DNA from 2 places in the Kitasatospora sp. NPDC059577 genome. Region 2 is predicted to be linked to the other one. Evidence: predicted binding sites of a transcription regulator. Region 2 holds the regulator's gene; the other holds the start of a gene.

Region 1 (14,895 bases), on a different contig from region 2:
AGCGCCTCGTGGTCGACGGCGGCGCCGAGCAGGTCCTCGCAGCAGGCGGCGAAGGCGCGGGCCCAGCGTTCGGTGAGGAAACCGGCCCGGTCGGCGCCCAGGATGCCGGTGAGGACGTCACGGCCGACGTCGTCGGGCAGCATCCGGTAGTACTCGGGCGGGGCCCACGGGGTGTGCGAGAAGTGGCCGATCCGCAGGTCGGGACGGGCGGCGCGGAGCAGGGCCGGGGCCAGGGAGAGGTGGTAGTCCTGCACGAGCACCGCGGCGTCCGGGGCGGCTTCGGCAGCCAGCGCCTCGGCGAAGGCCGCGTTGTAGGCCCGGTAGGCAGCCCACTCGGTGCGGAACCCGGCGTCGAAGGCGGGCGCGGTGGGGGTCGCGTAGAGCAGGTGGTGGACGAACCAGAGGGTGGAGTTGGCGACGCCGTTGTAGGCGCGGGCGAAGGTCTCGGGGTCGATGTCCAGCATCCGGACGGCCTGCCCGCCGACGTCGTGGCCGGCCAGGTCGAGGCGGCCGTCGGGGGCCTGCGCGGCGGCTCTGCGGTCCGCGGCGTTGAGGGCCGCGCAGACCCAGACGGCGTTCGGGTCGTCGATCGCGGAGAGGCCGGACACCAGCCCCCCGCCGCCGCGCCGCAGGGTCAGCGTGCCGTCGTCGGCGGTGCTGAAGGACACCGGTCCCCGGTTGGAGGCCACCAGGACGGGGGCGGTGCCGGTCGCACTCGAACGTTCGGTCGTGAGATCGCCCATGGTTGGGATGTTGCCGGGGCTCCGGCGTGGCAAACCCCTCAGTGCCGGGTGGCGTATTCGGGGACGGTGTGCATCGGGGGGCGTTCCAGGGCGGTGATCTCGTAGGTGCGGGGGGTGAAGATGGGGGTGTCCCCGGCCGGGGTCCGGGGGCGGGGGTCCGGGTCGCGGGTGAACTGGGTGAGCTGGGGGTGGACCAGGTCGGCGGAGGCCTTGAGCCGGTGGGCGCGGTCGAGGCGTTCGAGGGCGGTGCGGTAGATGGTGGCGGCCATCCGGCCGAGGGCCTGGCCGTCCTGGTGGCGGTGGTGCCGGACGCCGACGTCCACCTGGGCCAGGGCGTCCAGGCCGACCAGTTCCAACGCGTCTACCAGCAGGCCGAGTTCGACGCCGTACCCGGTCGGGAAGGGCAGCCGTTCGAGCAGTGAGCGGCGGGCCGCGTACTCGCCGCCGAGGGGCTGGACGAACCCGGCGAGCTCCGGCCAGTGGAGGTTGAGGAGGGGGCGGGCGACGAGTTCGGTGACGCGGCCGCCGCCGGCCGGGACGACGGCGCCGGACTCCGTCTCCAGCGGGCGGTCGTACATGGCCTTGACCAGGTGGATGGACTCGTCGGTCAGCAGGGGGCCGACGATGCCGGAGACGAAGGCCGGGTCGAACTCGCGCAGGTCGGCGTCCACGAAGCAGACGATGTCGCCGCGGGTGACCAGCAGCGAGCGCCAGAGCACCTCGCCCTTGCCGGGGGCGGCGGGCAGCCGGGGCAGGATGGCGTCGCGGTGCTCCACCCGGGCGCCGGCCTCGGCGGCGACGGCGGCGGTGGCGTCGACGGAGCCGGAGTCGACCACGACGAGTTCGTCGACGAGCGGGAGGCGTTCCATCAGTTCGCGGCGGACGGTGCGGACGATGTCGCCGACGGTGGCCTCCTCGTCCAGGGCGGGGAGGACCACGCTGACCGTGCGCCCGGTGCGCTCCTTGGCCGCGAGGAGGGTGCGGACCGGCCGGTCGGCGGCGCTCCAGGAGCGGCGGCGCAGCCAGGACGCCGCCTGCGGGAGCAGTGCGGGAGTCGGTTCGGCGGGCACGGAAGTCTCCTCGGCGGGTCGGGTGGGACGGGTCATCTCGCGTGGCGGACGGTCCCGTTCAGGATTGACGCCTTCGGATACAGTCTTCGTACAGCGGTCGGACCTTTGCACGCCGGGGTCACCGCTGAGCGCCACCACAATTTCACAAGCTCATCCAGAGGGACTGAGGGAACGGCCCGTTGACGTCCCGGCAACCTTCTCGCGCGGCTGTCGTCATACAGGCCCCGGCGGGACAGGTGCCAATTCCGGCCTGTGGCGCGACCGCGCTACGGGGAAGATGAGGAGAGAGGCCTCGCCATCATGGCTATCGACACTGTCGCACCCTCCCCCAGCCTTCGGCCGGGGGGACCCCGACCCGTGGACCTCGGCCCGGCCGCCGCGCTGTCCTGTCGCGAGTGTGGCACCCGCTTCCCGCTCGGTCCCAGCTTCGCGTGCCTGGAGTGCTTCGGCCCGCTGGAGATCGCCTACGAGTTCGGCAGCGAGGGCGCGGAGGAGCTGCGCAAGCGGATCGAGGCCGGTCCGACGTCCGTCTGGCGCTACGCGCCGCTGCTGCCGGTGCCGGCCGACGTGGCGTCCAAGCCGAACCTGAACCCGGGCTGGACCCCGCTGGTGAAGGCGGACAACCTGGGCCGGGAGCTCGGCTTCACCGCCCAGCTGCACATCAAGGACGACTCCGGGAACCCGACGCACTCGTTCAAGGACCGCGTGGTGGCGTGCGCCATCGAGGCGGCGCGGGCGTTCGGCTACACCACGCTGTCCTGCTCCTCCACCGGCAACCTGGCCGGCGCGGTGGGCGCGGCGGCCGCCCGGGCGGGGTTCCGGTCCTGCGTGTTCATCCCGCACGACCTGGAGCAGGGCAAGGTCGTCATGGCCGGGGTGTACGGCGGCGAGCTGATCGGCATCGAGGGCAACTACGACGACGTGAACCGCTTCTGCTCGGAGCTGATCGGCGACCCGGCGGGGGAGGGCTGGGGCTTCGTCAACGTCAACCTGCGGCCGTACTACGGCGAGGGTTCCAAGACGCTGGCGTACGAGATCTGCGAGCAGCTCGGCTGGCGGCTGCCGGAGCAGATCGTGATCCCGATCGCCTCGGGCTCGCAGTTGACGAAGATCGACAAGGGGCTGCAGGAGCTGATCAAGCTCGGACTGGTCGAGGACCGGCCGTACCGGGTCTTCGGCGCCCAGGCGGAGGGCTGCTCGCCGGTGTCGGCGGCCTTCAAGGCCGGCCGGGACGTGATTCGGCCGGTCAAGCCGGACACCATCGCCAAGTCGCTGGCGATCGGCAACCCGGCCGACGGCCCGTACGTGCTGGACATCGCCCGCCGCACGGGCGGCGCGGTCGAGGACGTCACGGACGCCGAGGTCGTGGCGGCGATCCGGCTGCTGGCGCGGACGGAGGGCATCTTCGCCGAGACCGCGGGCGGGGTGACCGTCGGCGTGCTGAAGAAGCTGGTCGAGACCGGGCAGCTGGATCCGGCCAAGGAGACCGTCGCGATCAACACCGGCGACGGCCTGAAGACCCTGGACGCCGTCTCCGACGCCGGGATGACCGCCGTCATCCGCCCGACGCTGGACTCCTTCCGCGCCGCCGGCCTCGTGTCCGCCTGAACCTCCCCCGTCCCGGCCCCGCCACCCGGGGGCCCGCCCCGCAAGGCCCCACCCCGCTAGGAGAGCCATGAGCGCCAACGTCCGCATCCCCACCATCCTGCGCACCTACACCGGCGGCGCCGCCGAGGTGACCGCCCAGGGCGCGACCCTGGCCGAGGTCATCGCCGACCTGGAGAAGAACCACGCGGGCATCGCCGCCCGCCTGCTGGACGACACCGGCAAGCTGCGCCGCTTCGTCAACGTCTACGTGAACGACGACGACGTGCGCTTCGCCGAGGGCCTGGCGACCGAGATCAAGGACGGCGCCGGCGTCTCGATCATTCCGGCGGTGGCCGGCGGCTGCTGAGCCGCGAATCCCCGCCATTCGGCCACCCGTGCGTACGGAATTCCGTTCTCCGTGCGCACGGGTGGCCGGTTGCATTCCGGCTGGAATCTTTCCGAGTCGAGTCGGAGTAGAGTGTCGCTCGGTTGGGAACAGGGGTTCCCTCTCGACCGCCCGCGCCGTTCCGCCCGGGCGCGTCCGGCCGGTGAGACCGGCCCGGCAATCATGTCAGGCCGATGTCAGAATTACCGCGGGGATTTGGGTAATTCGTCCGCTATGTCCGGCGTGAAATGCCGATATTTTTCCGATTCGGCCCGTCCTGTCCCTTGATCGGGCAGTGGAATTACCGGCGGTTGACCCTGTTGCAGAGGGCGTCGGTCCGGATACATTCAGCGGCGGTCGACGCAGTCACCCGCTCACCGGACGCCGTTCGGCGCCCCGCGCGGAGGGCTGCGGCGTGCACGGCTGCGCCCAGGGGGGGTTCCCCGGGCCGGCCTTCAAACCAACCCGGGCCCGCGACCTGCGGGCACGTGAAGGGCCAGCACAGCACTAGGGGAGTTCGGAATGGCTCAGGGCACCGTCAAGTGGTTCAACGCGGAGAAGGGCTACGGCTTCATCGCGGTCGACGGTGGTGCGGACGTCTTCGTCCACTACAGCGCGATCCAGATGGACGGCTACCGCACCCTCGAGGAGGGCCAGCGGGTCGAGTTCGAGATTTCCCAGGGACAGAAGGGCCCGCAGGCGGACATGGTTCGCGCGGCGGTCTGACCCCTTCCGACTCCAGGAGCTCGGCCCGGCCCAGGGCTGGTGACCACTCGCTTCTCGACGGGCCCGCACGACACGCGTCGTGCGGGCCCGTCGGCGTTCCCGGGTGTTCCCGGCGTGTTCCCGGCGTGTTCCCGGCGTTTCCGGCCGTTCCCGGACGGCCCCGGGGCGGGCTCCGCGGCGGCTCGCGGGTCGGCGGCGGGGCTTGCACTCGACCACCCGGAGTGCTAATCATTGGCGTTAGCACTCACAGCGTGAGAGTGACAGCGGACCGGGTCGGTGAGGCCCCCGGGAGCGGTAGGGGAAAAGACCCCCGCACACCAGGGCCGTCCGTCGCGGGCACCCCTTGGTCCGAGCAGTCGACCGTGTCCCGGAGGACCACTTCTGATGGCCAAGATCATCGCCTTTGATGAGGAAGCTCGCCGCGGCCTTGAGCGTGGCATGAACCAGCTCGCCGACGCGGTGAAGGTCACGCTCGGCCCCAAGGGCCGCAACGTCGTGCTGGAGAAGAAGTGGGGCGCCCCCACGATCACCAACGACGGTGTCTCCATCGCCAAGGAGATCGAGCTCGAGGACCCGTACGAGAAGATCGGCGCGGAGCTCGTCAAGGAGGTCGCCAAGAAGACGGACGACGTCGCGGGTGACGGCACCACCACCGCCACCGTGCTCGCCCAGGCCCTGGTTCGCGAGGGTCTGCGCAACGTCGCCGCCGGCGCCAACCCGATGGCCCTGAAGCGCGGCATCGAGAAGGCCGTCGCCGCCGTCTCGGACCAGCTGCTGGCCCAGGCCAAGGACGTGGAGACCAAGGAGCAGATCGCCTCCACCGCCTCCATCTCCGCCGCTGACACCCAGATCGGCGAGCTCATCGCCGAGGCCATGGACAAGGTCGGCAAGGAAGGCGTCATCACCGTCGAGGAGAGCAACACCTTCGGTCTGGAGCTTGAGCTCACCGAGGGCATGCGCTTCGACAAGGGCTACATCTCGGCCTACTTCGCCACCGACCTGGAGCGGATGGAGGCGACCTTCGAGGACCCCTACATCCTCATCGCCAACTCCAAGATCGGCTCGGTCAAGGACCTCCTGCCGCTGCTGGAGAAGGTCATGCAGAGCGGCAAGCCGCTCGTCATCATCGCCGAGGACGTCGAGGGCGAGGCCCTGTCGACCCTGGTCGTGAACAAGATCCGCGGCACCTTCAAGTCCGTCGCCGTCAAGGCCCCGGGCTTCGGCGACCGCCGCAAGGCCATGCTCGGCGACATCGCCATCCTCACCGGTGGCACGGTCATCTCCGAGGAGGTCGGCCTCAAGCTGGAGAACGCCGGCATCGACCTGCTGGGCACCGCCCGCAAGGTGGTCATCACCAAGGACGAGACCACCATCGTCGACGGTGGCGGCGAGAGCGACCAGGTCGCCGGCCGCGTGAACCAGATCCGCGCCGAGATCGAGAACAGCGACTCGGACTACGACCGCGAGAAGCTCCAGGAGCGCCTCGCCAAGCTGGCCGGCGGCGTGGCCGTCATCAAGGCCGGCGCGGCCACCGAGGTGGAGCTCAAGGAGCGCAAGCACCGCATCGAGGACGCCGTCCGCAACGCCAAGGCCGCCGTCGAGGAGGGCATCGTCGCCGGTGGTGGCGTCGCCCTGCTGCAGGCCGGTGTCGCCTTCGACAAGCTGGAGCTGGAGGGCGACGAGGCCACCGGTGCCAACATCGTCAAGGTCGCGCTGGAGGCGCCGATCAAGCAGATCGCGACCAACGCCGGCCTGGAGGGTGGCGTCGTGGTGGAGAAGGTTCGCAACCTCCCCGCCGGTCACGGCCTGAACGCCGCCACCAACGAGTACGTCGACCTGGTCGCCGTGGGCATCATCGACCCGGCCAAGGTCACCCGCTCCGCGCTGCAGAACGCCGCCTCCATCGCGGCGCTGTTCCTCACCACCGAGGCCGTCATCGCCGACAAGCCGGAGAAGGCCGCTGCGGCCGCCGGCGGCGGCATGCCGGGCGGTGACATGGACTTCTGATCCTGATCGTTCCGATCGGATCGGTGGTACCTCGTCCGCGTGGGCGGTTCCCTTCGGGGGGCCGCCCACGCGGCGTTTCGGCGTTGCGACGGGTCGACGGAGAATGGACGGATGGCTGCTGACGACATCGAGACCGCCCTGCACAACGCGCGGGCACTGATCCTGGCCGACCTCACCGCGCGGGACGTGGCGGACGCCGCCGTCGTCTCGCTGGTGGAGCAGGCCGTGACGCACCGCCGCTGGTGGCTGGAGCAGTGGCCGGACGGCACCGAGTACGTGCTCGGACTGGTCGCCCAGGACGTCCAGGACGCGCTGCTGGAGGCGTACGGGCGCTGGCCGCTGTGCAGCGAGTGCGCGGCCGACGGGGACCCGCACGCGCTGGGCGTGGAGCCGGAGCTGGGGCCCGATCCGCACTGGGTGTGCGGCAAGCAGGGCGCGGTGGTGGCGCCGGTCGGGAAGCTGCCCTAGTCCTCCAGCCGCTGGAGTTCGGCCGTCAGGTTGGCGCGGGCGGCGTCCGTGAAGCGCTCGTGGGCGGCGGGGGTGCGGTAGAGCGCGGGCAGGGCCAGGAGCCCGCGCAGGACGGCGGCGCGGCCGGCGCGGAAGTCCGGCTCCGGGACGAAGCCGTACTCCTCCCGGACGGCGGCCGCGTACGCCGCGTACGCCTCGGGGGTGCCGCCGAGGACGGCGAGGTCCGCGTCGCAGAGCACCTCGCCGTCGCGGTCGCCGGGGGCCGGGTCGTGGCCGACGGTGAGCAGGACCAGCCGCTCGACCTCGGCGACCCGGGCGGCGGGCAGGCCGGCGGCGGTGAGCGCGCGGACGGCCAGGGCGGCGCTGCGCTCCTCGTTCTCGGTGCGGTCGGGGCGGTAGACGGCGTCGTGGAACCAGGCTGCGAGGCGGACGGTGTCCGGGTCGCAGGCGTGCCCGGCGAGGTCGTCGACGTGCCGTAGGACCGCGCTCAGGTGCTCGGCTGTGTGGTAGCGGCGCTGGGGTTCCGACCAGCGGCGCAGCAGTTCCCGGCCGTACGGCCCGGGGTCGTCGGCGGCGCCGCAGCGGTGCAGCAGGGCGGTCCAGGCGGTGAGCAGGTCGGTCTCGGTGGTGGGCGTGTGCGTCGGCATGCGGGCCATTGTGGCGGGTCGTTCCGGTGGACGGGATGTGCCGGTCGGCGATATATGTAGACGTATGACTGAACGCTCCATGCAGGAGCCGACGCTGCTTCTGCTCACCGCGCTGGCCGATGCCCCGAGGCACGGCTACGCGCTCATCCAGGAGATCGCCGCGATCTCCGACGGCCGGGTCAAGATGCGCACCGGCACCCTCTACGGCGCCCTCGACCGGCTGCTGGGCCAGGGCCTGATCGAGGTCGCCGCCGAGGAGGTGGTGGACGGTCGCGCCCGGCGCACCTACGCGCTGACCGGCGCCGGGCGGGAGGCGCTGGCCGCGGAGGCCGGGCGCCTGCGGGCGGTCGCCACCGAGGCCGAGCGCCGGCTGGCGAGGATCCGGGCGATGCTGCCGGGGAGTGCCGGGTCGCAGGGGCGGCCCGCGTCGGGAGGAGGACTCTCATGACCATGCCGGTGATCGGTGCCGCGCCCTCGGTGGTGCTGCGGGCCGCGCTGCAGCTCTACCCGGCGCAGTACCGCCGGGAGCGCGGCGAGGAGCTGACCGAGGTGTTCGCCGACACGACGGCGGAGGGCGGTCGCGCGGCGGTCGCCCGGGAGGTGCTCGGCCTGGCCGTGTACGGGCTGCGGGTGCGGCTCGGGCTGACCGGCGCCTCGGCGGCCGGCCGGCTGCTCGCCCTGGCCGCGCCGATGATCGCCGGCGCGGTGGTCGGCGCCACGATGGTGCCCTGGCTGGCCACCGTGGACCGGACCACCAGCTGGCTCGCCTGGGACGACTCGTTGGGGAACCAGGTCCGGGCGTTCGCCCCGCCGGTGGCCGCGCTGCTGCTCGCGGTGGCGGCCCTGCTGGGGCGCTGGACGGCGGTGCGGGCCACCGCGCTGGTCCTGGGCGTCATCGGGCTGCGCCAGCTGGGCGAAGCCGTGCTCACCTCGCACTTCGACCTGTGGTGGGTCGGATACGTCGGGATGGCCTCGCTGCCCTTCGTGGCGGCCGCGCTGCTGCTGGTCGCCGCGCCGACCGACCTGCTGCCCCGGCCGACCGGGCGGACGGCCGGGCTGGTGCTGGCCGCGGCGGTGGCGGGCGGACTGCTGGAGGCGGCCCAGAACTGGGACGACACCACCTTCCCGCTGGACCGGGGGTGGGTGGTGGTGATGCTCGTCGCGCCGCTGCTGCTGACCTTCGCCGGGCTGCGCGGCCGGACGGTGCCGACGGCCGTGGGGGTGACGGTGCTGGTGGTGACCGGGCCGGGGTGCCTGTTCAACATCTGGCGTGAGGCCCACGGGGTCTCGAACCTGCTCCCGGTGGCGGTGCCGGCGCTGGGACTGCTGGTGCTGGTGGCGTTGGCGGTGCACCGGTCCGGCCGGCGGCCGGCCGTCGCGGCGGCCCACGGTCCGGCCTGACGGGGGTTGTCGGCACGGACGGCGGGGGTTGCCCGGGGCCGGCGCGGCGGGGACGCCGACCCGGTACGGCCGGATCGGGGTGCGGTCTCGCCGGGGCCGGCGGCATGTGGCAACCTACTGATATGTCTAGACCAATTTTCGAAGTCATCGCGCTGACGCCCCAGGACGCCCAGGCCGCCGAATCGGGTGGCGCCGACCGGCTCGAACTGGTCACGGACATGGCCGCCGACGGACTCACCCCGTCCGTCGAGGACTTCGCCCGGATCCGGGCCGCCGTCGGCATCCCACTGCGCGTCATGCTCCGGGTCCGGGACGGCTTCACCCCCGGCGACCTGGACGAACTGTGCGCCCGGGCCGCCGCGTTGCGGGCCGAGGGCGCCGAGGAGTTCGTCCTCGGCTTCCTCGACGCCACGGGCGCCGTCGACCTCGCCGCCACCGCGGCCGTCGCCGAGGCGGTGGCCGGCTGCCGCTGGACCTTCCACCGGGCGATCGACCACAGCGCCGACCGGGCCGCCCTGCGGGCCGCCGTCGGCGCACTGCCCGGGCTGGACACCTTCCTCACCTCGGGCTCGGCCGCCGGGGTGGACGCCGGGCGCGCCGTGCTGTCGGGCGAACTGGCCCGGGCCGGCGAGCCCGGGTACCGGCAGCGGATCCTGATCGGCGGCGGCCTGCGGGCCGAACACCTGAAGGAGCTCCGGGCGGAGGGCTTCGACGCCTTCCACGTCGGCGGCGCGGTGCGGGCCGACGGCTGGCGCTCGCCGGTGGATCCGGCCAAGGTCGCCGAGTGGCGGGCTTCGATCGACGCCTGAGCGCCCACCGGTGGGGCCGGTCCCGCGGCGCGGGACCGGCCCGTCGTCGTCAGCGCAACCGCTCGGGCAGCGGTTCGCTGTGCAGCACGGTCAGCCCGGAGACGGCGCGGGTCAGCGCCACGTACAGCCGCCGCAGTCCGGTCCGCTCGTCCGGCTCGCCGGCGATCACCGCGGCCGGCTCGTCCAGCACCACGTAGTCGTACTCCAGACCCTTGGCCAGCGAGGCCGGGACGAGGGTCAGTCGGGCCTCGGCGCTGGTCTCGGTGCCGGGGGCGAGGTGCGGCAGGCCCGCCGCGGCCAGTGCCTCGGCGAACACCGGGATCCGGGCGTCGGCGGCGATCAGGCCGGTCGAGCCCTCGTGCTCCAGTGCCTCCCGGCAGGCGGCGACGACCGCCTCGACCGCGTCGGCCGGCTCCCCTTCGGCGATCCGGCGGATGGTCAGCGAACCGGGAGTGTCGCGGACCGAGGTGGCCGGGGCCAGGCCCGGAGCGATCGCCGGGAGCAGCCGGGAGGCGTACGCGATGACCTCCTCCGGCACCCGGAAGCCCTTGGTCAGCTCCTCGACGTGCGCCTCCGGCTTGCCCAGGTGGTGCAGGGCGTCCGGCCAGCTCGCGGTCGCCCACGGGGTGGTGCCCTGGGCGAGGTCGCCGAGGACGGTCGCCGAGCCGGTGGTGCAGCGGCGGCCGACCGCGCGGTACTGCATCGGGGAGAGGTCCTGCGCCTCGTCCAGCACCACGTGGCCGAGCGAGGGCGTGCGCTGCACCAGGTCGTTCGCCTCGTCCACCAGGACGGCGTCGGCCTGCGTCCAGCGGGCGGTCTTCACCGAGCGGCCGGGCTTGGGCCACAGCACCGCCTGCTGCTCCTCGGGCGTCAGCACGCCCTCGGCGCAGGCGGCCAGGAACTCCGGGTCGGAGAGCAGCCGCAGCACCAGCTTCGCCGGGTCGACGGCGGGCCAGCACTCCTTGACCACCGCCTTGACCGCGGTGTTGCGGGCCACCGCGTCCTGCACCCGGTCGTCCGGGGCCTCGCCGCCCTGCTCCATCTTCAGCAGCACGGCGTGCGCGATGCGCTGCGGCAGGGCGTCCCTGGCGGCGCCGTAGCGGACCTCACGGTCCTTCAACTCCTCGATGATCTCGACGAGTTCGTACACCGGGACGCGCCAGCGGCGGGAGCCGCGGACCACCACGCAGGGCTCGGTGGGCAGCGCGATGCCCGCCCGCACGGCCCGGCGCAGCACCTCGGCCATCCGGGCGTCGCCCTTCAGCCGGGCCGACTCCGGGCCGTCCTCGCCCCGGACCTCGACGTGCCCGACCAGCTGCTGCACGGTCGCCTGGGCGACGTCCAGCTCGCCGAGGGCGGGCAGCACCTGCTCGATGTAGGACAGGAAGGCGTTGTTCGGCCCGATCACCAGGGTGCCGGTCCGGGCCAGGCGTTCGCGGTGCGCGTACAGCAGGTACGCGACGCGGTGCAGGCCGACGGCGGTCTTCCCGGTACCCGGCGCGCCCTGGACGCAGATGGTGCCCGTGATGTCGGAGCGGACGATCTCGTCCTGCTCGGGCTGGATGGTGGCCACGATGTCGCGCATCGGGCCGACGCGGGGCTTCTCGATCTCGGCGGCGAGCAGGGCGGAGGAGGTGTCGGTCTCGGCCGGGTCGGTGAGGTGCTCGTCCTCGTAGGCGGTGAGTTCGCCGCCGGTGTAGCCGAAGCGGCGCCGCCGCTCGACGTCCATCGGTTCGGTGCGGCTGGCCCGGTAGAACGGCTGGGAGACCGGCGCCCGCCAGTCGATCACCATCGGGTCGCCGTCGGCGTCGTGGACGTGCCGACGGCCGATGTAGAAGTTCTCCCCGCCCCCGCCCTCGGAGAGCTCCTCGCTGATCGGGTGCAGGTAGTCCAGGCGGCCGAAGAACAGCGGGGTGTGGGAGAGGTCGGCCAGGGCGGCGATCCTCGCCTCGATCTGGTTGTGGAGGACGGCGGCGGACACCCAGGTGCCGGTCACGTCGCGCAGGTCGAGCGACTCGACGTCCTCGCGCATCGCTCGCAGCGCGGCCCGGGACGAGGCCAGGTGGTCGCGTTCGCGCTGGAGGGGGTCGGTGGTGGTGGGGGTGGCGGGCACAGCGAACCTTTCCGGCTGTCCCGGTGGCGGGCGCAGCGGATCGATGGAGCTCACGGTGGGGTACGGCCGACCGTCCCTCCTTGCCCGACGACGGACAGGAGGGGCCCATCGTGCGGTCGGCGCCTCCCCCGGCTGCCTGCGGGACTTCAGCAGGTACCACGGTTCGGGAGGGGGCAGACGGACGATCTTAGACCTGTCGGGCCCGGTGTTCCAGCTCCGCAGGTCAGGGTCGGGGGCGGGCGGCCTCGGGGTTCGCCCTCCGGGATCCCCGGGGGCGCCGTACATCCTGAGGACGAGCCCCGCCGCGGCGGATACGGCCTTTGGAGTGATGCCGGCGGCCGGTCGGGTGCCTACCGTTGAAGACATGAGCACCCAGAACAGAAACCCCCGGACCGGCCCGGCCGGCGCCACCGCCGCCGCCGGGCGTCACCACAACCGGCTGAGCACCGCCGTCCGCAACGTCGGCATCGCCCTGGACACCGCCGCGCGCGTGATCTTCCTCGGGCGCGACGGTGTCCGCTACTGAGCGTTCCCCCGGTTACGGCGCGTCGGCTACAGCACGTCGTCCGCGTCGATGATCCGGTACGCGTAGCCCTGCTCGGCCAGGAAGCGCTGCCGGTGGGCGGCGAAGTCCTGGTCCACGGTGTCCCGGGCGACCACCGAGTAGAAGTGGGCCGAGTGGCCGTCCGCCTTGGGGCGCAGCACGCGGCCGAGGCGCTGGGCCTCCTCCTGGCGGGAGCCGAAGGTCCCGGAGACCTGGATGGCCACCGTGGCCTCGGGCAGGTCGATCGAGAAGTTCGCGACCTTGGAGACCACCAGGACGCCGATCTCCTTGTTCCGGAAGGCGTCGAAGAGCTTCTCGCGCTGGGCGTTGCTGGTCTCGCCCTTGATCACCGGGGCGTCCAGGGCCTCACCGAGTTCGTCCAGCTGGTCGATGTACTGGCCGATGATCAGCGTCTGGTCCTTCTCGTGCTTCTTGACCAGCGCCTCCACCACCCGCCGCTTGGTCGCCGTCGTGGCGCAGAAGCGGTAGCGCTCCTCCGGCTCGGCGGTCGCGTAGGCGAGCCGCTCGGAGTCCGTCAGGGTGACCCGGACCTCGCAGCAGTCGGCCGGCGCGATGTAGCCCTGCGCCTCGATCTCCTTCCACGGGGCGTCGAAGCGCTTGGGACCGATCAGGCTGAACACGTCGCCCTCGCGGCCGTCCTCGCGCACCAGCGTCGCCGTCAGGCCGAGCCGTCGGCGGGCCTGCAGGTCGGCGGTGAACTTGAACACCGGCGCGGGCAGCAGGTGCACCTCGTCGTAGACCACCAGGCCCCAGTTGCGGGCGTCGAACAGCTCCAGGTGCGCGTAGACGCCCTTCCGCTTGGTGGTCATCACCTGGTAGGTGGCGATGGTGACCGGGCGGATCTCCTTCCTGGTGCCGCTGTACTCGCCGATCTCCTCCTCGGTGAGCGAGGTGCGCTTGACCAGCTCGTGCTTCCACTGGCGGGCCGAGACGGTGTTCGTGACCAGGATCAGCGTGGTCGACTTGGCGTGCGCCATCGCGGCCGCGCCGACCAGCGTCTTGCCGGCACCGCAGGGCAGCACGACCACGCCGGAGCCGCCGTGCCAGAAGCCCTCGACGGCCTGCGCCTGGTACGGGCGCAGCTGCCAGCCGTCCTCCGCCAGGTCGATCGGGTGGGCCTCGCCGTCCACGTACCCGGCGAAGTCCTCGGCGGGCCAGCCGAGCTTGAGCAGCACCTGCTTGATCTGTCCGCGCTCGGAGGGGTGCACCACCACGGTGTCCGGGTCGATCCTGGCGCCGACCAGCGGGGCGACCTTCTTCGAACGCAGCACCTCCTCCAGCACCGGCCGGTCGGTGGTGGCCAGCACCAGCCCGTGCGTCGGGTGCTTGAGCAGCTGGAGCCGCCCGTACCGGCCCATGGTGTCGGCCACGTCCACCAGCAGTGCGTGCGGCACCGGGTAGCGCGAGTACGTCACCAGGGCGTCCACCACCTGCTCGGCGTCGTGCCCGGCCGCCCGGGCGTTCCACAGCCCGAGCGGGGTCACCCGGTACGTGTGCACGTGCTCGGGCGCCCGCTCCAGCTCGGCGAACGGGGCGATGGCGCGACGGCAGTCGGCGGCCTTGGGGTGGTCGATCTCCAGGAGAAGAGTTTTGTCGCTCTGGACGATGAGCGGTCCGTCGTTCACGCGGGGGAGCCCTCCACTGGCTGACATGGTGGTTTGACGCAGACCCTCCAGTGTCGCGCATTCCGCCGCCGTCGTGGAGGGACCGTGTGGAAGGGCCGTGTGGAAGGGCCGTGCGGACGGGCCGTGTGGACGGGCCGGTGTGGGGCTACTTCCACTCGTAGAAGGTGCCGGTGGACTTCCCGCTGGCGTCGGTGTCGAACTCGAAGACGCCGGCGACGCCGTTGAGGCGTTCGAGGGCGGGGGAGACGGTGGCGAAGAAGAGCGCGCCGCGGAAGCTGGTGCCGCCGTCCTTCGTCATGTGGCCGACGCCGCTGCCGTGCCAGGTGACGGTGTCGCCGTCGGCGGTCATGTCGATGCCCTGGCCCTCGCCGTAGAGCGTGCCGTCGGGCCGGGCCTCGGCTTCGTAGGTGCCGAAACCGCTGACCGCGGTGCCGAAGTAGTCGCCGGTGCCGCGGAACGAGACCTCGACGGTGACGTGGCCGTCACCGGCGGAGAGGACGCGTCGGCCGGTCTCCTGGCTCGCTGTTTCGCCGATCTTGTCGCCGAGCATGGGTTTCCTCCTGTCGGGATCCCCCTGTTCCAGCCTGCGCCGGGCGCGGGCGGCGGGCAACGGCGCGCAGTGACCACCGTGCGTGCTCGCTCGTTGAGCAGGTCATGAAGAAGTCGAAGCGCGTTCTCACCGCACTCGCCCTGATGGGCACGGCCTTCGCCGCCACCGCCTCCTCCGCGGGCTCCGCCCACGCCCTCGC
Region 2 (14,895 bases):
CTCGCCGTCGGTGCTGCGGTCCAGCTCGTGCACGGTGCCGTCGGCGAGCGCCACCAGCAGCACCCGGCCGTCGTGCACGCCGAGCGCGGCCTGCTTGCCGTCCGGGGAGACCGCCAGCGCGTTGACCCGGCCGAGCTGCCCGGCGGCCAGCCGGCGGCGCTCGGCGCCGTGCACGGCGGGCGCGAACTCCAGGGCGTCCTCGCCCTCGGCGTCGGACACCCAGAGCACGCCCTGGGAGCCGTCCTCGCCCGGCACCACCCGCACCAGGCGCCCGCGCACGCCCGGCGTCTCGTCCAGCACCCGGGCCGGGCCCTCGCGGTGGGTCAGCCAGTGCACGCTGCCGCGCACCACGACGGCGCTGGCCCGGCCGGTGCGGTCGGGGGCGACGGACTCCAGCCAGTGCGCGGCGGGCACCGGGCGGGGGCGGCGGCCGCTGCGCGGGCCGGCCAGCCGGATGTCCAGGCGGCGCGGCTCGGCGCCGGCCAGGTCGTCCAGCAGCCAGACGTCACCGGCCCGGTGGAACACCACCCGGGTGCCGTCGGTGGCGGCGTTGCGGGCGTAGAAGCCGTCCGTGCCGGTGGTGTGGCGGCGCAGGTCGGTGCCGTCCGGGAGGCTGGACCACAGTTCGGCGACGCCCTCGTGGTCGGACAGGAAGGCGATGCGGCCGCCGTCCCCGCCGGCCACCCACAGGGGCGAGGACAGCTGCCCGTCCAGCTCCTCGTGGACCCGGGCGAACTCCTCCCGGCCCAGCCACAGCTTGCCCGCCCGGCCGCCCCGGTAGCGCTTCCACCAGGCCGGTTCGCGGATCGCGGCGCTGGCCAGCAGCACCCGGTCGCCGCCCGGCTCGAAGGCGATCCCGCCGACCGGCCCGTACGGCAGTCGCGCGGGCTCGCCGCCGTCCGGCGGCACGGCGTGCGCCCAGGTGCGGCGCGGGGTGGCCTGGCCGGCGGTGGTGGTGGCGATCGGGCGGCCGTCGGCCGTCCAGCCCTGGACCCGGGTCTGGCCACTGCCCCAGTGGGTGAGCCGGCGGGACGGGCCGCCGTCCACCGGCACCACGTGCACCTCGGGCGCGCCGTCCCGGGTGGAGGTGAAGGCGATGTGCCGCCCGTCCGGGGAGAACCGGGGGTCGTGGACCGGCAGGTGGTCGGCCGTCAGCCGCCAGGCCCGGCCGCCCTCCAGCGGGGCGAGCCAGAGGTCGTTCTCGGCGACGAAGGTGACCAGGTCGCCGTGCAGGTGGGGGTGGCGCAGGTAGGCGCCCGCGGGGGTGCTCAGGGAGTCCGTCACGCGGCCAGGGTAGGCACGTACGCGTACGAGCCGCCGGGCTTTTCGGCAGAGTCGGGCCACTCGGGCGAGCCCGCTGGACCCGGCCGCGGGACCGTAGTACGGCGGGCTACGCCCAGCGGCCGGTGCGTCCCAGCAGCAGCGCGCCGGCGGCCACCCCGGCGGTGGAGGTGCGCAGCACCGAGGGGCCCAGCCGGTACGGCTTCGCTCCCGCGTCGGCGAACGCGGCCAGTTCCTCCGGGGACACCCCGCCCTCCGGGCCGACGACGAGCACGAGGTCGCCGGCGGCGGGCAGCGCGGCGTGCGCCAGCGGTTCGGCGCCCTCCTCGTGCAGCACGGCGGCGAACGCGGCCCCGGCGAGCACCGGTGCCAGCTGCCTGGTGGTCATCGGGTCGCGCACCTCGGGGAAGCGCAGCCGACGGGACTGCTTGCCCGCCTCCCGGGCGGTGGCCCGCCATTTGGCGAGCGCCTTGGCGCCGCGCTCGCCCTTCCACTGGGTGATGCAGCGGGAGGCCGCCCAGGGGATCACCACGTCCACGCCGACCTCGGTCATGGTCTCCACGGCCAGTTCGCCGCGGTCGCCCTTCGGCAGCGCCTGGACGACGACGATCCGCGGCGCGGGCTCCGGCTCGCGCCGCACCGCGGCGACCGCGACGTCGATCGCGTCCTTGCCGTGCACCGCGGCGACCGTTCCGTCCACGCCGAGCCCCCGTCCGTCGGCGAGGGTCACCGCCTCACCGGCCTCCAGGCGCTTCACCGCGGCCGCGTGCCGCCCCTCCGGGCCGTCCAGGCGCACCAGCGCGCCGGGCGCGGCGGCGGCGATCCGTTCGGTCTCGACGACGAAGACGGGCGCGGTCATGCGGGGGCACCTTTCCGGGGCGGGGCCTGGGGCGGGAGGGGGAACCGGCGGGGGCACGCGAAAGGGGTGCCGGGGTCGGCCCCCGGCACCCCCGCGCGACGGCTACCGGCCGTTGAAGGCGTCCTTCAGCCGGGAGAACAGGCCCTGCTGGCCGGGCGCGAACTGGCCGGAGGGCCGCTCCTCGCCGCGCAGCACCGCCAGGCGGCGCAGCAGCTCCTCCTGCTCGGGGTCGAGCTTGGTGGGCGTCTTCACCTCGACGTGCACTATCAGGTCGCCCCGGCCGCCCCCGCGCAGGTGGGTGATGCCGCGGCCGTGCAGCGGGATCGACTGGCCGGACTGGGTGCCGGGCCGGATGTCGACCTCCTCCAGGCCGTCCAGGGTCTGCAGCGGCACCTGGGTGCCGAGCGAGGCAGCCGTCATCGGGATGGTGACGGTGCAGTGCAGGTCGTCGCCGCGCCGCTGGAAGATCGCGTGGGCGGACTCGGCGATCTCGACGTACAGGTCGCCGGCCGGGCCGCCGCCGGGGCCGACCTCGCCCTCGCCGGCCAGCTGGATCCGGGTGCCGTTGTCGACACCGGCCGGGATCTTGACGGTCAGGGTGCGACGGGCGCGGACCCGGCCGTCGCCGGCGCACTCCGGGCACGGGGTCGGCACGACGGTGCCGAAGCCCTGGCACTGCGGGCAGGGGCGGGAGGTCATGACCTGGCCCAGGAAGGACCGGGTGACCTGGGAGACCTCGCCCTTGCCGCGGCACATGTCGCAGGTCTGGGCGGAGGTGCCGGGGGCCGCGCCCTCGCCGCTGCACGTGGTGCAGGTGACGGCGGTGTCGACCTGGAGCTCCTTGGTGGTGCCGAACGCGGCCTCCTCCAGGGTGATCTCCAGCCGGATCATGGCGTCCTGGCCGCGGCGGGTGCGCGAGCGCGGGCCGCGCTGGCCGGCCGCGGCGCCGAAGAAGGCGTCCATGATGTCGGAGAAGCCGAAGCCCGCCGCGCCCGCGCCGAAGCCGCCAGCGCCGCCCCCGCCCGGGGACAGCGGGTCGCCGCCGAGGTCGTAGACCTGGCGCTTCTGCGGGTCGGAGAGCACCTCGTAGGCGGCGTTGATCTCCTTGAACCGCTCCTGCGTCTTCGGGTCCGGGTTGACGTCCGGGTGCAGTTCGCGTGCCAGGCGCCGGAACGCCTTCTTGATCTCGTCCTGCCCCGCATCCCGTCGGACGCCGAGTACCGCGTAGTAGTCCGTGGCCACCAAATGCTCCGCTTGTTCCGCCTGTAGTAGTGCTGCGACTGGACGCCGTCAGGATGTCCGACGGCTGTTTGCTACGACTCGGCCAGGATCTGACCCACGTACCGCGCCACCGCCCGCACCGCCCCCATTGTGCCCGGGTAGTCCATCCGGGTCGGACCGATCACACCCAGTTTGGCCACGCTCTCGTCGCCCGAACCGTAACCGACCGACACGACCGAGGTGGAAATCAGCCCTTCGTAGGCGTTCTCCCGCCCGATCCGGACCGTCATCGCGGCGTCATTGGTCTCACCCAGGAGGCGGAGCAGGATGACCTGCTCCTCCAGGGCCTCCAGCACCGGCTGGATGGTGAGGGGGAAGTCGTGGCCGAAGCGGGTCAGATTGGCCGTGCCGGCCAGCATGATCCGTTCCTCGTTCTGTTCCGCGAGCGTCTCGAACAGGGTCGCCAGGACCGTGCTGACGGTCGGCCGGTCGGCCTGCTCGAACATCGCCGGGAGTTCCTCCAGCAGCCCCGGGACGTCCGGGAGGAGGCGGCCGGCCGCTCTGCCGTTCAGCGCGGTCCGCAGGTCCGCCAGGACCGTCTCGCCGACCGTACCCGGGCAGTCGACCATCCGCTGCTCGACCCGGCCGGTGTTGGTGATCAGCACCAGCATCACCTTGGCCGGGGCCAGCGCCACCAGCTCGATGTGCCGGACGGTCGAACGCGTCAGCGACGGGTACTGGACGACCGCGACCTGCCGGGTCAGCTGGGCGAGCAGCCGCACGGTGCGCGCGACCACGTCGTCCAGGTCGACCGCGCCGTCCAGGAAGTGCCGGATCGCCCGGCGCTCGGGGGCGCTCATCGGCTTGACCTCGGCGAGCCGGTCGACGAAGAGGCGGTACCCCTTGTCGGTCGGGATGCGGCCGGCGCTGGTGTGCGGCTGGTGGATGTAGCCCTCCTCCTCCAGCGCCGCCATGTCGTTGCGGACCGTCGCCGGCGAGACCCCGAGATTGTGCCGCTCCACGAGGGCCTTGGACCCGACCGGCTCCTCGGTGCCCACGTAGTCCTGCACGATCGCGCGGAGCACGGCGAGCTTGCGGTCGTCCAGCTGGCGGACCTCTCCGGCCATGGGGCACGCACCTCCGTCTTCGCACGTTGTCCGTCTGTGTCCCTGAGTGCTGCGGGCCGCTCCGGGAGGCCCCGGTCCTGGCACTCTGAACGCGCGAGTGCCAGAACCGTACCTGCCAGTGTAAGGCCCGGGTCCTACGGCAGGAACGGCCGGACCGGAGTGATCCTGCCCGCAGTTCCGGGTACGGCCCGCGGGACGGGGAGCGTTCACGCTTCCCGGCGCGGGGGTGGTGCCTCGCGGCCGTCCGGGTGGCAGCATCGAAAGCGACGGCGAATGGAGGAGCAAGCGATGTCGAGCTCGGGCCAGCACACCCGTTTCGCGCCCGACCGCGGCCTGACCGGCCGCATGGTCGCCACGATGTTCGTGATCGGGCTGCTGTACGTCGGTTTCACCGGCCTGCTGATCGCGCTGCTGCGCGGCGCATGGCCGCTGATCGTCCTGATCTCCGGCGGGCTGTTCGTGGCCCAGTTCTGGTTCAGTGACAAGATCACCGAACGGGCCATGGGAGCCCACCAGGTGTCCCCGGAGGACTTCCCCCAACTGCACGGCACGATCGACCGGCTCTGCGCGCTGGCCGACATGCCCAAACCCCGCGTGGCGGTCGCCGACAACGACATGCCCAACGCCTTCGCCACCGGCCGCAACCCGCAGAACGCGGTGGTCTGCGTCACCACCGGCCTGCTGCGCCGGCTGGAGCCCGAGGAACTGGAGGGCGTCCTCGCGCACGAGCTGTCCCACGTCGCCCACCGGGACGTCGCGGTGATGACGATCGCCGGCTTCCTCGGCGTGCTCGCCGGCGCGATGACCAGGATCGCCGTGTACGGCGGGTTCATGGGCGGCGGCCGCAACAACAACGACCAGAACACGGCGATCCTGGCGCTGATCATCCCGCTGGTCTCGATGGTCGTCTACGCGATCAGCTTCCTGCTCACCCGGCTGCTGTCCCGCTACCGCGAGCTGGCCGCCGACCGCGCCGCCGCCCAGCTCACCGGCCGGCCCAGCGCGCTCGCCTCGGCGCTCACCAAGGTGACCGGGCAGATCTCCGCCATCCCCACCGAGGACCTGCGCAAGTCGCAGCCCTACAACGCCTTCTACTTCGCGCCCGCGCTGAGCGCCCGGGAGACGGCCTCGCAGCTGTTCTCCACCCACCCGACGCTGGAGACGCGGCTGGCGCAGCTGGCGAAGATCTCCGAGCAGCTCGGCCGCTGACCGTCCGAGCACACGAAAGGACCGCCGTGGGAATCCTGGACGCCCTGTTCGGCCGCACCAAGCCCGTCAAGCCCGACCTCGACCAGCTGTTCGGCGTGCCGTCCGCCGCGCTCACCCTGGAGGCCGCCACCGGCTTCCTGCCCACCGGGCTCGGCTCGGTCTGCTTCGCGGCCGTCGAGGGCGCGGCCTTCGTCCAGGTGGAGCAGCAGGTGCGGGCGCTGCTGGACGCCGACACCGAGCGCGGCGGCGTCCCGGTGGAGGCCTCCAAGGACGACTACGGCTACTCGTGGCTGCTCGCCCGGCACTCCCCCGGGGAGCTGCCGGAGCTGGTGAACGACCTGCACGCGGTCAACAGCGAACTGGAGGCGAACGGCTTCGGGCCGCAGCTGCTCTGTTCGCTGGTCGGCTTCCGCGACGCGCAGGGGCAGTCGCTGGCCCTGGTCTACCTCTACAAGCGCGGCACCTTCTACCCGTTCGCCCCGATGCCCGGCGGCGGGGAGAAGCGCAACAGCCCGCTGGAACTGCAGGTCAACGCGATGCTGGGGAACGACCTGCGGCTGGAGAAGGACCTGAGCCGCTGGTTCCCGGTCTGGGGCGCGCCGGGCCTCTGACGCACCGTCCGCCCTCCCTATGATCACCCGTATGCGCAGCCGCCAGTACGGACCCGACCTGACCCCACCGTGGAAGAAGCAGACCCCCGCCCCGGAGGTGCCCGCCGAGCGGGACCTGGTGGTCGAGGAGGCGGCGACCGGCTTCTGCGGGGCCGTGGTGCGCTGTGAGAAGACCGCCGAGGGGTTCACCGTCACCCTGGAGGACCGCTTCGGCAAGCACCGGGTGTTCCCGCTGGTGCCGCGCGGCTTCCTGCTGGAGGGCTCGGTGGTCACCCTGGTCCGTCCCGCCGCCCCCGCGGCGCCCCGCACGCCCGGCCGCACCGCCTCCGGCTCGGTCGCCGTGCCCGGCGCCCGCGCCCGGGTCGCCCGGGAGTCGCGGATCTACGTCGAGGGCCGGCACGACGCCGAGCTGGTCGAGCGGGTCTGGGGCGACGACCTGCGGATCGAGGGCGTCGTGGTGGAGTACCTGCGCGGCATCGACGACCTGCCCGCGATCGTCGCCGACTTCGCCCCCGGCCCCGGCCGCCGCCTCGGCGTCCTGGTCGACCACCTGCTCCCCGGAACGAAGGAGCACCGCATCGCCGCGCAGGTCACCGGGGAGTCCGTCCTGGTCGTCGGCCACCCCTACATCGACGTCTGGCAGGCCGTGAAGCCCTCCTCCGTCGGCATCCCCGGCTGGCCCGCCGTCCCCCGCGGCGAGGACTGGAAGGAGGGCACTTGCCGCCGCCTGGGCTGGCCGGTCGACACCCCGGCGGCGTGGAAGCGGATCCTGTCCGGCGTGGACAGCTACAAGGACCTGGAGCCCGAACTGCTGGGCCGGGTCGAGGAACTGATCGACTTCGTGACGCTGCCGGATCAGGCGTAGATCCGGAACTCCGAGGTGTCGAGCGTGACGCCGAGCACGTCGACCTCGATCGGATCGCCGAACTTGCTGGTCCGTTCGGCCCAGTACACGGGGACACCGGAAGCCGTGTCAGTGGTCGGATCCGTGAGGAGCACGCACACGCCCCTCAGCGGGTCGACGATGAGGTACGCCGGGATCCCGCCCTGGGCGTACATCTCGCGCTTGGTCCGGTAGTCCCGGTGCACGCTGGTCCTGGAAACCACCTCGACCGCCACGGTCACCGCGGAGGCGGGCAGCAGACGGCCCGCCTCCGGGACGACACCCCGCTCGAAGACGACCAGATCCGGCTGGGGTTCGCCGGCCTCGCCGGAGATGATCAGATCCTGGGTGTCTGCAGCGCCCGGAACCGTGCGTAGGGAGTCTGGTGCTGAATCGCGGAGACGATGAGGTTGTGGACCGTGTCCGGCCCGGCCGTCATCACGATTTCCCCCCGGATGAGCTCGGCCTTGACGCCCTCCGGAGCCTCCAGGCTCTCGAAGATCCCCGTCATCCGGCCATCGATGGCGGTCATTGCGCGCTCCCTCCGACGGCTGACACCACGTCAACGAACGTCAGTCCACGAGGTCACGCACGACCCCGTCGGCCAGCAACCTCCCCCGGAGGGTGAGGGCGGCGCGGCCCCGCCGGTAGGGCTCCTCGGCGAGCAGGCCGTCGGCAAGGGCCCGGTCGGCGGCCTTCCGGCCGGTGTCGGTGAGCAGGTCGAGGGCGACGCCCTCGACCAGGCGCAGCTCCAGCAGGACGCGTTCGACGCGGCGGTCCTCGTCCGCCAGGACCTCGCGGCCCAGCGCCGGGGTGCGGCCCTCGGCGAGGGCCTGCGCGTAGGCGGCCGGGTGCTTGGCGTTCCACCAGCGGACGCCGCCGACGTGGCTGTGCGCGCCGGGGCCTGCGCCCCACCAGTCGGCGCCGGTCCAGTAGAGCTCGTTGTGGCGGCAGCGGCCCTCGGGGGTGGTGGCCCAGTTGGAGACCTCGTACCACCGGTACCCGGCGGCGGAGAGCGCCTGCTCGGCGATGAGGTAGCGGTCGGCGTGCACGTCGTCGTCGATCATCGGCAGTTCGCCGCGCTTGACCCGGGCGGCGAGCTTGGTGCCCTCCTCGACGATCAGGGAGTACGCGGAGACGTGGTCCGGTCCGGCGCCGATCGCCGCGTCCAGGGAGGCCCGCCAGTCGTCGTCGGACTCGCCCGGGGTGCCGTAGATCAGGTCCAGGTTGACGTGCTCGAAACCGGCCTCGCGGGCCTCGGCGACGCAGGCCTCGGGGCGGCCCGGGGTGTGGTGGCGGTCGAGCAGGCTCAGCACGTGGGGCCGGGCGCTCTGCATGCCGAAGGAGATCCGGTTGTAGCCGCCCTCGCGCAGCTCGGCCAGGTACGCCGGGTCGACGGACTCCGGGTTGGCCTCGGTGGTGACCTCCGCGTCCGGGGCGAGCCCGAACTCGTCGCGGATCGCGGCGAGCATCTTCACCAGGTCGCGGGCGGGCAGCAGGGTGGGGGTGCCGCCGCCGAGGAAGACGGTGCGCACCGGCAGTTCCGCGTCCCCGAGCACCCGCCGGGCCAGCCGGACCTCGGCGACCACGTTGTCGGCGTACGTCTCCTGGGAGGCGACGGCCCCGGAGGAGCGCAGCTCGGTGGCGGTGTAGGTGTTGAAGTCGCAGTAGCCGCAGCGGCTGGCGCAGTACGGCACGTGCAGGTAGAAGCCGAACGGCCGGCTGCCGAGCCCGGCGAGGGCGTGCGCGGGCAGGGAACCGTCGGACGGCACGGGTTCGCCGTCGGGGAGTGCGGAGGGCATGCCCCCATTGTCCCGTACGGCCCGCAGAACTCCCGTACGGTCCGCGGCGCACGCGCGGACCGTACGGGGACGGGGTGGGTCAGGCCTCGTTGGCGCCCGCGTACATCGCGGTCACGGCGTCGGCGTAGGTCCGCTCCACCACCGGGCGCTTGATCTTCAGGCTCGGGGTGAGCTCGCCGTGCTCGATGTCGAGGTCGCGCGGCAGCAGGTGGAACCTCTTGATCGTCTGCCAGCGCTGCAGCCCCGCGTTGAGCCGCTTCACGAAGCCCTCGATCAGCTCGTGGACGGCCGGCTCGGCGGCCAGCTCGGCGTAGGACCTGCCCGCCAGGCCGTGCTCGGCGGCCCACGGCATGAGGACCGCCTCGTCCAGGCCGATCAGCGCGGTGCAGTAGTTGCGGCCGTTGCCGATCACCAGGATGTTGCTGACGAACGGGCAGACCGCCTTGAACTTGCCCTCGACCTCGCTGGGCGCCACGTACTTGCCGCCGGAGGTCTTGAACAGGTCCTTCTTGCGGTCGGTGATCCGCAGGAAGCCGTCCGGGCTGAGCTCGCCGATGTCCTCGGTGTGGAACCAGCCGTCCGGCTCCAGCACCTCCGCGGTCTTCTCCGGCAGGTTGTGGTAGCCGCGCATGATGCCCGGGCCGCGCAGCAGGATCTCGCCGTCCTCGGCGATCCGCACCTCGGTGCCGGGCAGCGCGCGGCCCACCGTGCCGATCCGCACGTCCTCCTCGCGGTTCACGCAGGAGCCGGCGCTGGTCTCACTGAGGCCGTAGCCCTCCAGGATCGGCACGCCCGCGCCGAGGAAGAAGTAGCCGATCTCGGGGGCGAGGGCGGCGCTGCCGGAGACCGCGCCGCGCAGCCGCCCGCCGAAGGCCGCCCGGATCTTCGCGTACACCAGCTTGTCGGCCAGCGAGTGCTGCACCCGCAGCCCGAACGGGGCGGTGCCGGTGCCGGTGGCGACGCGGCTCTCCTGGACGGCCCGGGCGTGCTCGCGGGCGACCTTGGCCGCCCACAGGAAGATCTTGTACTTGGCGCCGCCCTCGGCACGGGCCTTGCCCGCGATGCCGTTGTAGACCTTCTCGAAGATGCGCGGCGCCGAGGCCATGATGGTCGGCCGGATCACCGGCAGGTTGTGGATGATCCGGTCCACCCGGCCGTCCAGCGCCATCACGTGGCCGGTGGCGATCTGCCCCGAGATCAGCGTCTTGCCGAAGACGTGCGACAGCGGCAGCCACATGAACTGCACGTCGTCGGAGCGCAGCAGCCCACTGGCCTCCTGCGCCCGGCCCTCGTACGCCCAGCAGTCGTGCACCAGTCGCACGCCCTTGGGGCGGCCGGTGGTGCCGGAGGTGTAGATCAGGGTGGCCAGCTGTTCCTTGCCCAGCCCCTCGACGGCCTTCTCGACCGCGTCCGGGTGCTCCGCCAGGTACTCGGTGCCGCGCCGTTCCAGCTCGGCGAGGGTGAGCACGTCGAGGCCGGCCGCGTCGGGGGCCTCGTCGGGGGCGTCGAACAGGACGACGGTGCGCAGCTCGGGCAGCTTCTCCAGCTGCGCGGCGGCCTTGGCCAGCTGGGCGGCGTTCTCCGCGAACAGCGCCCGGGAGCCCGAGTCGGACAGGATGAAGGCGGTCTCGTCCTCGTTGGTGCTCGGGTAGACGGTCGTGATCGCGGCGCCCGCGCACATGGCGCCGAGGTCCGCGAGGACCCATTCGAGCCGGGTGGACGACGCCAGGGCGACCCGGTCCTCCGGCTGGATGCCGAGCGCCATCAGACCGGCGGCCACCGCCTTGACCCTGGTCGCGGTCTGCGCCCAGGTCAGCGAGCGCCACTGCTCCGCGCCGGGCGCGCCGTCGGCGGCCTGCTCGTCGACCGGGGCGGGGTAGCGGTAGGCCTCGCCGTTCGGGGTCGCGGCGACCCGCTCCAGGAACAGGTGGGCGACGGATGCGGGACGCCCGGCGACGAGGTCGGGCCTGCCGGAGTCGATCAAGGACTGCGCGGAACTCAACGAGGACCTCCGGGGGCGGGTGGCCGTCTGAGGGATTGTCTCGGCGGCCGTGGGGGCGGTCACCGGGCCCCGGGTTCACCTGGACGGTACCGGTCGGTAACAAGGGGGCAACCAGCAGCCTAGGGGGAAACCGGTCATTCCGTAAGGGGGCGAAGCCGGACGGCACGCCCCGACGGCACCGGTGACCACGCCGCGCCGACGGACGCGGCCCGCGTGGAAACCAACGAGCGAACTGCCGGACGGTTCGGCAAAAGCCCGGCAAACCCCCGGTTCCCACACGCCGAATGGCCTGTACGACGCTACAGAAGAACGAGAATTGGGGTGCGAACCCGACCGGCGACGACAAGAGTGTGCAAGTGCTGATCAGACTGCTGAGGGCGTACCTGCGCCCCTACTCCCGACCGATCACCCTGCTGGTGCTCCTCCAGCTGGTGTCCACCCTCGCGGCGCTCTACCTGCCGACGCTCAACGCCGACATCATCGACGACGGCGTGGTCAAGGGCGACACCGGCTACATCCTGCGAGTCGGCGGGGTGATGATCGGCGTGACCGTCCTCCAGGCGCTCTGCTCCATCGGCGCCGTCCTCATCGGCTCCCGCGTCGCCATGGCCTTCGGCCGGGACGTCCGCGCCGCCGTCTTCGACCGGGTGCAGAGCTTCTCCGCCCGCGAGGTCGGCCAGTTCGGCGCCCCCTCCCTGATCACCCGCACCACCAACGACGTCCAGCAGATCCAGATGCTCGCCCTGATGAGCTTCACGCTCATGGTCGCCGCACCGATCATGTGCGTCGGCGGCATCATCATGGCGCTCAACCAGGACGTCCCGCTGTCCGGCCTGCTGCTCGCCGTCATCCCCGCCCTCGCCGTCGTCGTCGTCCTCCTGGTCCGCGCGCTGCGCCCGCAGTTCCGCAGCATGCAGGAACGGATCGACACCGTGAACCGGGTCCTGCGCGAACAGATCACCGGCATCCGGGTCATCCGCGCCTTCGTCAAGGACGGCCAGGAACAGGCCCGCTTCGCCACCGCCAACGAGGACCTCACCGACGTCGCCCGCCACGTCGGCCGGCTGATGGCCGTCATGTTCCCCGCCGTCATGCTCGTCGTGAACGTCTCCAGCGTCGCCGTCCTCTGGTTCGGCGCCCACCGCATCGACAGCGGTGCCATGGAGATCGGCGCGCTCACCGCCTTCCTCTCCTACCTGATGCAGATCCTGATGAGCGTCATGATGGCCACCTTCATGTTCATGATGGTGCCCCGCGCCGAGGTCTGCGCCGAACGCGTCCAGGAAGTCCTCGGCACCGAGTCCAGCGTCGTCCCGCCCGCCACGCCCACCACCGAGGTCCCCCGCCGCGGCAACCTCGAACTGCGCGCCGTCGACTTCCGCTACCCCGGTGCCGAGGCCTCCGTCCTGCGCGGCATCGACCTCACCGCCCGCCCCGGCGAGACCACCGCCATCATCGGCTCCACCGGCAGCGGCAAGTCCACCCTCCTCGGCCTCGTCCCCCGGCTCTTCGACGCCACCTCCGGCCAGGTCCTGCTCGACGGCATCGACGTCCGCGAGCTCGGCGCCGACACGATCGCCGACAACGTCGGCATCGTCCCCCAGAAGCCCTACCTGTTCACCGGCACCGTCGCCAGCAACCTCCGCTACGGCCGGCCCGACGCCACCGACGAGGACCTCTGGCACGCCCTGGAGATCGCCCAGGCCAAGGACTTCGTCGAAAAGCTCCCCGAAGGCCTCGACGCCCCCATCGCCCAGGGCGGCAGCAACGTCTCCGGCGGCCAGCGCCAACGCCTCGCCATCGCCCGCGCCCTCGTGCGCAAGCCCTCCGTCTACCTCTTCGACGACTCCTTCTCCGCACTCGACTACGCCACCGACGCCAGACTGCGCAAGGCCCTCTCCCGCGAGACCTCCGACGCCACCGTCCTGATCGTCGCCCAGCGCGTGTCCACCATCCGCGACGCCGACCGGATCGTCGTCCTCGACGAGGGCGCCGTCGTCGGCACCGGCACCCACCGCGAACTGATGGCCGACAACCCGACGTACCGGGAGATCGTGCTCTCCCAGCTCACCGAGCAGGAGGCGGCGTGACCAGCCCCGGAAGCCCCACCGCGGACACCGCGGACACCGCGAAAGCCGATCTGACCAAACCCGGCCCGGCACCGGCCGCCCCGGCCAAGGCCGCCGGCGGACTGACCACCGACTCCCAGGCCGCCGCCGCCCGCCGCGGCCCCGCCGGCCCCGGCCGCTTCATGGGCGGCCAGGGCGCCGAGAAGTCCATGGACTTCAAGGGCTCCGGCAAGCGCGTCCTCGGCCTGCTGCGCCCCGAACGCAACATCCTCGTCGGCGTCCTGCTCCTCGGCGTGCTCGGCATCGGCTGCGCCGTCATCGGCCCCAAGATCCTCGGCAACGCCACCGACCTGATCTTCGCCGGCGTCGTCGGCGCCCGCTTCGCACCCGGCACCTCCAAGGCCCAGGTCATCGACGGACTGCGCGCCCACGGCCAGGGCGGCGTCGCCGACCTGCTCTCCGCCGTCGACTTCACCCCCGGCCAGGGCATGGACTTCGGCGCCATCGGCACCGTCCTGCTCTGGGTGCTCGGCATCTACGTCGCCTCCGCCGTCTTCGGAGTCTTCCAGGGCCGCCTGGCCACCAAGGCCATCCAGCTCGCCAGCTACCGGCTGCGCCAGGACGTCGAGGCCAAGCTCGCCCGGCTGCCGCTCAGCTACTTCGACAAGCAGCCGCGCGGCGAAGTCCTCAGCCGGGTCACCAACGACATCGACAACATCGGCCAGTCCATGCAGCAGACCATGGGACAGGTCGTCAACTCGCTGCTCACCGTGGTCGGCGTGCTGGCCATGATGTTCTGGATCTCCCCGCTGCTCGCCGTGATCGCCCTGGTCTCCGTGCCGGTCTCGGTGGTCGTCGCCACCAAGGTCGGCAAGAGGGCGCAGCCCCAGTTCGTCCAGCAGTGGAAGTCCACCGGCCAGCTCAACGCCCACATCGAGGAGATGTACACCGGCCACACCCTGGTCAAGGTCTTCGGCCGCCAGCGCGAGGCCGCCGAAACCTTTCGCGAGCACAACGAGGCCCTGTACGAAGCCAGTTACAAGGCCCAGTTCATCTCCGGGATCATCCAGCCCGCGATGATGCTGATCGGCAACCTGCAGTACGTGCTGGTCGCCGTCGTCGGCGGTCTGCGGGTCGCCGGCGGCGCCCTGTCCATCGGCGACGTGCAGGCGTTCATCCAGTACTCCCGGCAGTTCAGCCAGCCGCTCACCCAGGTCGCCAGCATGGCCAACCTGGTCCAGTCCGGCGTCGCCTCCGCCGAGCGCGTCTTCGAACTCCTCGACGCCCCCGAGCAGAGCGCCGAACCCGCCGTTCCCGAGAAGCCCGACGCCGTGCACGGCCGGGTCGCCTTCCAGGACGTCTCCTTCCGCTACGACCCCGACAAGCCGCTCATCGAGGACCTCTCGCTCAAGGTCGAACCCGGCCACACGGTCGCCATCGTCGGCCCCACCGGCGCCGGCAAGACCACCCTGGTCAACCTGCTGATGCGGTTCTACGAGGTCAGCTCCGGACGGATCACCCTCGACGGCGTCGACATCTCCGCGATGTCCCGCGAGGACCTGCGCTCCGGCATCGGCATGGTCCTCCAGGACACCTGGCTGTTCGGCGGCTCCATCGCCGACAACATCGCCTACGGAGCCCGCGGCGCCACCCACGAACAGGTCGTCGAAGCCGCCAAGGCCGCCCACGTCGACCGCTTCGTGCGCACCCTCCCGGACGGCTACGACACCGTCATCGACGACGAGGGCGCCAACGTCAGCGCCGGCGAGAAGCAGCTCATCACCATCGCCCGCGCCTTCCTCGCCCAGCCGTCCATCCTGGTCCTGGACGA

What was found. The regulator HrcA, encoded in region 2, represses chaperone genes, less so after heat shock. The targets are predictions, from matches to a motif close to TTNGCACTCNGNNNNNCNGAGTGCNAA.
Region 1: groL (chaperonin GroEL) is a predicted target of HrcA. The motif match lies at 4,713-4,739, and genes of this name have one in related genera.

Annotation. Positions count from the first base shown of each region.
Region 1 covers NZ_JBHWBZ010000056.1:48,675-63,569, reverse strand. Annotated here, with positions in the region: gene ACFV0O_RS32350 (trehalose-6-phosphate synthase) at 1-743, opposite strand, end outside; gene ACFV0O_RS32345 (glucosyl-3-phosphoglycerate synthase) at 782-1,789, opposite strand; SAM riboswitch class I at 1,961-2,097, shown strand; gene thrC (threonine synthase) at 2,114-3,421, shown strand; gene ACFV0O_RS32335 (MoaD/ThiS family protein) at 3,489-3,767, shown strand; gene ACFV0O_RS32330 (cold-shock protein) at 4,308-4,511, shown strand; gene groL (chaperonin GroEL) at 4,896-6,518, shown strand; gene ACFV0O_RS32320 (hypothetical protein) at 6,630-6,986, shown strand; gene ACFV0O_RS32315 (hypothetical protein) at 6,983-7,642, opposite strand; gene ACFV0O_RS32310 (PadR family transcriptional regulator) at 7,698-8,081, shown strand; gene ACFV0O_RS32305 (hypothetical protein) at 8,078-9,034, shown strand; gene ACFV0O_RS32300 (copper homeostasis protein CutC) at 9,157-9,843, shown strand; gene ACFV0O_RS32295 (HelD family protein) at 9,893-11,956, opposite strand; gene ACFV0O_RS32290 (hypothetical protein) at 12,321-12,482, shown strand; gene ACFV0O_RS32285 (DNA repair helicase XPB) at 12,509-14,146, opposite strand; gene ACFV0O_RS32280 (hypothetical protein) at 14,292-14,696, opposite strand; gene ACFV0O_RS32275 (hypothetical protein) at 14,801-14,895, shown strand, end outside.
Region 2 covers NZ_JBHWBZ010000052.1:35,503-50,397, reverse strand. Annotated here, with positions in the region: gene ACFV0O_RS30910 (S41 family peptidase) at 1-1,284, opposite strand, end outside; gene ACFV0O_RS30905 (16S rRNA (uracil(1498)-N(3))-methyltransferase) at 1,391-2,140, opposite strand; gene dnaJ (molecular chaperone DnaJ) at 2,243-3,382, opposite strand; gene hrcA (heat-inducible transcriptional repressor HrcA) at 3,454-4,488, opposite strand; gene htpX (zinc metalloprotease HtpX) at 4,777-5,697, shown strand; gene ACFV0O_RS30885 (hypothetical protein) at 5,724-6,308, shown strand; gene ACFV0O_RS30880 (DUF3097 domain-containing protein) at 6,340-7,173, shown strand; gene ACFV0O_RS30875 (Uma2 family endonuclease) at 7,164-7,493, opposite strand; gene ACFV0O_RS30870 (hypothetical protein) at 7,529-7,723, opposite strand; gene hemW (radical SAM family heme chaperone HemW) at 7,764-8,993, opposite strand; gene ACFV0O_RS30860 (AMP-dependent synthetase/ligase) at 9,073-10,995, opposite strand; gene ACFV0O_RS30855 (ABC transporter ATP-binding protein) at 11,352-13,085, shown strand; gene ACFV0O_RS30850 (ABC transporter ATP-binding protein) at 13,247-14,895, shown strand, end outside.